Regions from separate parts of the Pseudarthrobacter sp. CC4 genome, predicted to be linked through region 1. Evidence: riboswitches for the same ligand, from Rfam matches in the RefSeq annotation. Region 1 holds a riboswitch; the other holds the start of a gene.

What was found. A riboswitch is a leader RNA that binds a small molecule or an ion and turns the genes downstream of it on or off. The one in region 1 is predicted to bind S-adenosylmethionine.
Region 2: linked by a shared signal. The riboswitch ahead of PV768_RS12605 (DUF1737 domain-containing protein) and the one ahead of PV768_RS03460 (aminotransferase class V-fold PLP-dependent enzyme) in region 1 are both predicted to bind S-adenosylmethionine.

The regions. Positions count from the first base shown of each region.
Region 1 covers NZ_JARCCZ010000003.1:147,343-150,738, forward strand. The annotation lists gene PV768_RS03455 (class I SAM-dependent methyltransferase) at 1-200, opposite strand, end outside; gene PV768_RS03460 (aminotransferase class V-fold PLP-dependent enzyme) at 283-1,725, opposite strand; SAM riboswitch class IV at 1,761-1,874, opposite strand; gene hisN (histidinol-phosphatase) at 2,034-2,846, opposite strand; gene PV768_RS03470 (ribosome small subunit-dependent GTPase A) at 2,895-3,396, opposite strand, start outside.
Region 2 covers NZ_JARCCZ010000017.1:487-3,882, forward strand. The annotation lists gene PV768_RS12595 (O-succinylhomoserine sulfhydrylase) at 1-796, opposite strand, end outside; gene PV768_RS12600 (rhodanese-like domain-containing protein) at 797-1,207, opposite strand; gene PV768_RS12605 (DUF1737 domain-containing protein) at 1,204-1,482, opposite strand; SAM riboswitch class IV at 1,495-1,609, opposite strand; gene PV768_RS12610 (GNAT family N-acetyltransferase) at 1,726-2,316, opposite strand; gene PV768_RS12615 (flavin monoamine oxidase family protein) at 2,469-3,396, shown strand, end outside.

The sequences.
Region 1 (3,396 bases):
AGCCCCAGCAGCAGTTCAGTGAACTTGCCCGTGCCGGCACCAACGTCGAGCGCGTACCGGGCGCCCGGAGGTACCAGCCACTGTGCTGTCTCAGCGGGATACCCGGGCCGCACCTGCTGATAGTGCCTACCGCCATCCTGGAAGCTCTGGCCCAGCTCCCGCCGCCGGCCGTGATCCAGCCTGGGGCCACCCCGTGCCACGCGTGGCCTCCTTCGTTGGGTCTCGTTGCTACCTTCCGAATTTACCGTACCCGCCCGGGCGTGGCTGAGCGCACGCCGCAGGTCAGTCGTCGATGCAGGGGGCGGCGCCGGCCGTTCCCGGGGTGTTGGGCGCCCAGTGGGGGTAGGTGCGGTTGTCGTTGGCGGGAACCCAGCGGCCCGCGTCCACCACGTAGTCCCAGCCGAGCCCCTTGGTCCGCAGGTCCCGGATGCCTGCCAGCAGACGCTCGGCATCGTCAAGCCGGGATCCCACGCCGAAGCTGGCACGGAGGGATCCGGACGGCAGCCCCAGCCGCTTCAGCAGCGGGTGGGCGCAGAAGCGGCCGTCACGCAGGCCCACGCCATGCTCTGCCGACAGGTATGCCGCCACCAGTCCGGCGTCGTAGCCTTCCACCGAGAAGTTGACCACGCCGATGGTGTCGGTGTCCGGGTTGGTGTCCTGAAAGATCTGGTGGACGGTCACGCCGTCGATCTCCTGCAGGCCTTCCACCAGGAAGGAGCGGATGGCTGATTCATGGGCATGCCAGCGGTCCTGGTCCAGCCCCGCGATGACCTGCGTTGCGCGGGCCAGGGTGGCCGCTCCCAGCACGTTCGGTGATCCGCCCTCATGGCGGGCCGGGCCCGTTGCCCAGCTGACGCCGTCGAGCCTTGCCTCCTTGACGGCGCCGCCGCCGGCAAGGTGCGGTGTTCCGGCGTCGAGCCAGTCCGGCCGGCCCACCAGCACACCGGCGCCAAAAGGCGCGTAAAGCTTGTGCCCCGAGAAGGCGATGTAGTCGACGTCGTCAGCGGTGATGTCGATGCGGCGGTGCGGCGCCAGCTGGGCCGCGTCCACCACGATCCGTGCGCCGTGCTCGTGGGCGAGTGCGGCGAGGGCACGGACGGGAAGGATCTCGCCCGTGACGTTCGACGCGCCGGTGACGGCGAGCAGGCTTACCCCGCCGTGCTGCAGTTCGGCACGCACGGCCTCAATGGTTCCTGCGATGGTGTCGTCCGCCACGATGCTGCGGTGGGGGACACCCTGCCATGGCAGCAGGTTGGCGTGGTGCTCAATGTCGAGGTACAGGACGTCGCCGTCAGCCCGGCCGTTCGTGACGGGCAGGCAGCCGGCCAGCAGGTTGAGGGAGTCGGTGGTGTTCCGGGTGAAGATCACGGAATCGTCCGGGCGGCCGCCCACGAACTCCCGGACGATGGCACGGGCATTCTCGTAGACCGAGGTGCTGATCTGGGAGGCGTAGCCGGCTCCGCGGTGCACGCTCGCGTAGAACGGCAGGATTTCATTGAGGTAGGCGGACACCACGGAAAGCGCCGGCGCGGACGCGCCATAGTCCAGGTTCGCGTACCGGACGTGCCCGCCATGGATCAGGGGAGCCTGGATTTCGGCGCCCGTGACTGCCGCCAGGGGACGGCCGGCTGCGGCGTGGCGCTGGTCGAAGAGGGCGTCCTGTCCGGGTTGTGCTGCGGCGTCAGGCTGGATTGCGGCGTTGGGGGAGACGGTGGCTGTTGTCACAGAGACCTCACTTTGAAACAGGACTCCGCTGGGGGAATCCGCGCTTGCCGCATCCGTTCCGGACCGGCCTGGTCGTCACCCGGGGCACCCCACCGCGAATGGAGGGTTGCCGGCCAGCAAACCGGGGTTTAGCGCTGGCACTCGTGACCTGGTTAAGAGCGTAGGACATAGCCCGCGCAGGCTAAAAGCCGGCTGGAATGTTAAGGCCTTTGTTACGCGCAGTTGAAAAGGTCCGCTTTTGCCGAAGATAACGACGGCGGGCGCCTCCTTTCGGAGGTGCCCGCCGTTGATTATTCGGAAGAGGAGGGTCAGAGGAGGTCGTCCAGGTCCGGGTTCAACCGGCGCAGCACCTCCGAGTGAAGGATGGAATTCGTGGCCAGTGCGTTGCCGCCGAACGGGCCGTCCTCACCTTCCAGCGATGTGAACCGGCCGCCCGCTTCAACCACGATGGGCACCAGGGCGGCCATGTCGTAGAGGTTGAGCTCGGGCTCGCAGGCGATATCCACCGAGCCTTCCGCCACCATGCAGTACGACCAGAAGTCCCCGAATGCCCTGGTACGCCACACGTCCTCCGTGAGGCCCAGGAATTCGTTGAGGTTACCGCGCTCCTTCCAGCCGCCAAGGCTCGAATATGACAGGGAAGCGTCGGACAGTTTGGACACGTTGGACACGCGGAGGCGGGTTGCGGCTGCCAGGGAACGTCCCATATAGGCGCCCATGCCCTTGGCCGCCCACCAGCGCTTGCCCAGTGCAGGGGCGCTCACCACGCCCACCACCGGCTCGCCTTCGTCCACGAGGGCGATCAGGGTGGCCCACACCGGAACGCCGCGGACGAAATTCTTGGTGCCGTCGATGGGATCGATGATCCACCGCCGCGCACCATGGCCGGTGCTGCCAAACTCCTCGCCGAGTACGGCATCGCGCGGACGGGAACGGGAGAGCTGGCCGCGGATGGCCTCCTCGGCCGCCTTGTCGGCATCGGTGACGGGCGTCAGGTCCGGCTTGGTCTCGATGTGGAGGTCCAGCGCCTTGAAGCGGCTCATTGTCTGGTCGTCCACTGAGTCGGCCAGGACGTGGGCCAGGCGCAGGTCATCGTTGTAGCTCGAAGCGGGTTGGATCATGGTTCCAAACTACCGTCTGCGCGCCGTTCTGCCGGGAACCGGGCCCCGTCAGTTAACGCTGCCCAGCTCCTTGGCCTCCTGGGCTTCCATTCGGGGGTCCGTCCCCAGGAGCCGCCGCAGGGAGGCCAGCCTTGCTGAACCGGTGGGTCCGGCATGGCCTCCCGCTACCCACGCGTCCAGCCCACAGTCCACGGCGGTGGCTGTGTGCTTGCAGCCGCGCTCGCAGTCATCCGTGCCGGGGGAGAGGTCCGGGAAGGAGCGCAGGATCCGGTCCGGGTCCACGTGGGCCAGGCCGAAGGAGCGGATGCCGGGGGTGTCGATGATCCAGCTGCCGGACGGCGCGTCAGCGAGGCGCAGGGCGAGGGCGGACGACGACGTGTGCCTGCCCCGGCCGGTCACCGCGTTCACCCCTCCGGTGGCCCGTTCGGCCCCGGTCAGCGCATTCACCATGGTTGACTTGCCCACGCCGGAATGCCCCAGCATCACGGTCACTTTCCCGCCGAGGTGGGTCCGGAGCTCCGCGACGGCGGCCCTGTCCAGGCGGGCGGAG
Region 2 (3,396 bases), on a different contig from region 1:
CGCGCAGCGCCATGGTCTCGAGGCCCTTGGTCAGGACCCAGGCGTTGAACGCGGACAGTGCTGGTCCGGTGTGGCGCATCAGCTGCTTCACCGGCCCGTCAATGAACTCCTTGGTACCCAGGATGGCGCCACCAAGCACCCGGCCCTGGCCGTCGATGTGCTTGGTGCCCGAGTAGACAATCACGTCGGCGCCGAACTGCCCGCACCGCTGCAGCAGGGGGGTGGCAAAAACGTTGTCGACGACAACGGTCGCCCCGGCAGCGTGCGCCAGGTCGCTCACCGCAGCAATGTCCACGATCTCCTGCATGGGATTGGACGGCGATTCGAAGAAGACGGCGGTGGTGGGCTCGGAGAGCGCTTCACGCCACTGCTCCAGGTCAGGGCCGTCCACGAAGACGGTCTCCACGCCCCAGCGCGGCAGGATTTCGTTCAGGATCACAAAGCACGAGCCGAAGAGTGAGCGGGCGGCAACCACCCGGTCCCCGGCCGCCAGCAGCGCACCCAGGGCGGTGAACACCGCGGACATGCCGGACGCCGTCGCGAAGCACGCCTCGGTCCCCTCAAGCAGGCGGAGCCGTTCCTGGAACGTGGCCACGGAAGGGTTGCCGTAGCGCGAGTAGACAAAGCGTTCGTCCTCGCCCGTAAAGGCCCGCTCCGCAGCGGCGGCGGATTCGTACACGAAACCGGAGTTCAGGAAGACAGCTTCGCTGGTCTCCTGGAAGTTGGTGCGGTCCAGCCCGCCGCGGACGGCCTGGGTGTCGGGGCTCCAGCCGGTGGCGTCTTCGTTGAAGGTCACTTAGTTCTTTCCCAGGTTGGTCGGCAGGCCGCGGTTCTTCCAGCCGTTGACGGTACGTTCTCCATAACGGTCCGGTTCACCCTCAAAGCCTTCCAGGACGTTGTAGGAGGTGAAGCCGGCCTGCGTGGCGGCGATAGCGGCCGCGATGGAACGCTGGCCGGAACGGCACAGGAACACCAGTTCGGTCGACTTGTCCTCGGGCGCCTGTTGGCTAAGGTCGGTGATGAAGTCGGGGTTGGGGATTCCGCCCGGGAAGGTCCACTGGATGAACAGCGGATCGTTCTCGGTGGCCTTGGTGTCGGGAATGCCGATGTGGGCCCATTCGCCCTCCGTGCGCACATCCACCAGGATGGCGCCCTGCTCGAGCTTTTCCCAGGCCTCCTGCGGGGTCAGGTCTCCGGCGTAGCTCATGCGTGGCCCTCGCCGCCGAAGTCAAGGTCATCACCGGCGGACTCGAGGTCGTCAACGGCATCTGCCACGGCAGCGTCCGCGGAAGCGATGGCTGCCGGCAGGACTACCGCCTGCGCCACGATCACGCTGCTGCCGTTGAAGGTTGCCGCCGGGCTGCCGTGGAGGACATAGCCTTCCGCCAGCGCGGCGGAGATCCGCTCGCAAAAGGCGCGGTCATCCGGCCCGCTGATGAGGCGGTATGACAGTTTCTCTTCAGGGGCAGGTGCGTCAGACACGACGATCTCCTTCTCTCACGCTTGCAGCTCGAATGGGTCGATATGCCGAGTGTTCACCTGAGGCACCCCGCCGCGAAAGGAGGGTTGCCGACCGGCCAGTCAGGGCTTGGCGCCGGTACTCATTACTCCCCAAAAACGTAACACTTGCCGCCCGCGGCCGCACCGCCGTCGTCGTCATGTTGCGTAACTGAAGTACTGTCCTGCCGTGCCGCCGGCGGAGGGTGCAGGGCCTGGCTGGGCTACTTACGGGAGCGGCAGGATCAGTTGATGCAGCAGGTGGTCCTGCCACTGCCCCGCTATTTTCAGGTACTCCGGTGCCACGCCGATCTCCCGGAACCCTGCCCGCTGCAGGATCCGGCGGGATGCCGTGTTGTGGAGCAGGGTCGCCGCCTGGATACGGTGCAGGCCAAGGGCTGTCCGCGCGTACTTGGCTGCAAAGAGGACAGCGGCCGTGCCGACGCCTTGTCCGGTAAGCCCGCCATCCACCCAGTAGCCAAGGTTCGCACTGAGGAAGGGGCCGCGGACGATTCCCGTCAGGGTGACTGTCCCGACAAGGCGCCCGCCTCTGGTGCGCGCACCTTCTAGGCCTGCACCGCCGTCGGCCTCCTCCACCAGGACCCATGGGACCTCGGATCCCAACAGGTGCTGTCCGCGCTTGGCACGGATAATTTCCGCCTGCTGCTCCTGCGTGAAGAAGGCGTCATTCCTTTCTGGCTCCCACGGTGCCAGATGTCCGCGATTCAGCTGGTACGCCGTGGCCAGGCCATCGGCGTCAGCGTCCTCGAGCAGCCGGATGAGAACCCCTTCGCGCAGGTAACCGCTGCTTCCACTCACTGGCAAAAGGCCTTTCAGGTTGGTGCTGCGTGTGCCGGAAGAGCGTTTACTTTACGGAAATCTGAACGCTACAGGACAGACACTGTCACAGCATTTGACGAAACATTTCATCCCTAGGCTCACCCTGTAACACTCCGGTGAAAGGGAACAACATGACAGATGCTACTCGCAGGAACTTCCTCCGCTACGTGGGAATGGTGGGGGGAGCCGGGGTGATGTACCAGACCATGGCAGCCATGGGACTGGCCCCGGACGCCGCGGCTCCTGCGTTCGCCGCACCCCGTGCTGACGACCTGCTGGGCAAGGGCAAGAGCGTGGTGATCCTTGGCGGCGGAATCGCGGGCCTGACCACTGCCTACGAACTGGGTAAGGCCGGCTATAAAGTCACCATCCTTGAGGCGCGGATGCGCCCGGGCGGACGCAACTGGACAGTGCGGGGCGGGACAGAGGAGGCGGATCTCCGGGGAGTCACCCAGCGCGCCGCTTTTTCGAGGGATCAGTACATGAACGCCGGCCCGGGCCGCATTCCACAGCACCACATCACGCTGGACTACTGCAAGGAACTCGGAGTGGCGATCGAGCCCTTCACCAACCAGAACGCTGACGGATACCTCTTCCGGGAGGGCAGCGGCAAGCTCTCCAATACTCCCATCCGCCACCGGGCAGCAAAGGCCGATGTTTACGGGTACGTCTCCGAACTGCTCGCCAAGGCCACGGACCAGGGTGCCCTGGACAGCTACATGAGCGCAGCGGACAAGGAGAACCTGATCTCCTTCCTGAAGAGCTTCGGCGCCATTGGCAACAAGGTCCCTGGGGATGCCGCGGCGAGCTTCAAGTACGCCGGCACCGGCCGCAAGGGATACTCGGTGGCCCCGGGTGCCGGCCTGGAGGCCGGCGTGCCCCTGGCTCCGGATGCCCTGTCCGACGTTTTCGCCAGCGGCGTGGGAAACTACTTCTCCTTCGAATTCGGCTGGGACCAGGCCATGATGATGTTCCAGCCCGTGGGCGGCATGGACCGCATCCCATACGCGTTTGAGGCAGCCATCGGCAAGGACAAATTCGTCTACGGTGCCAAGGTCC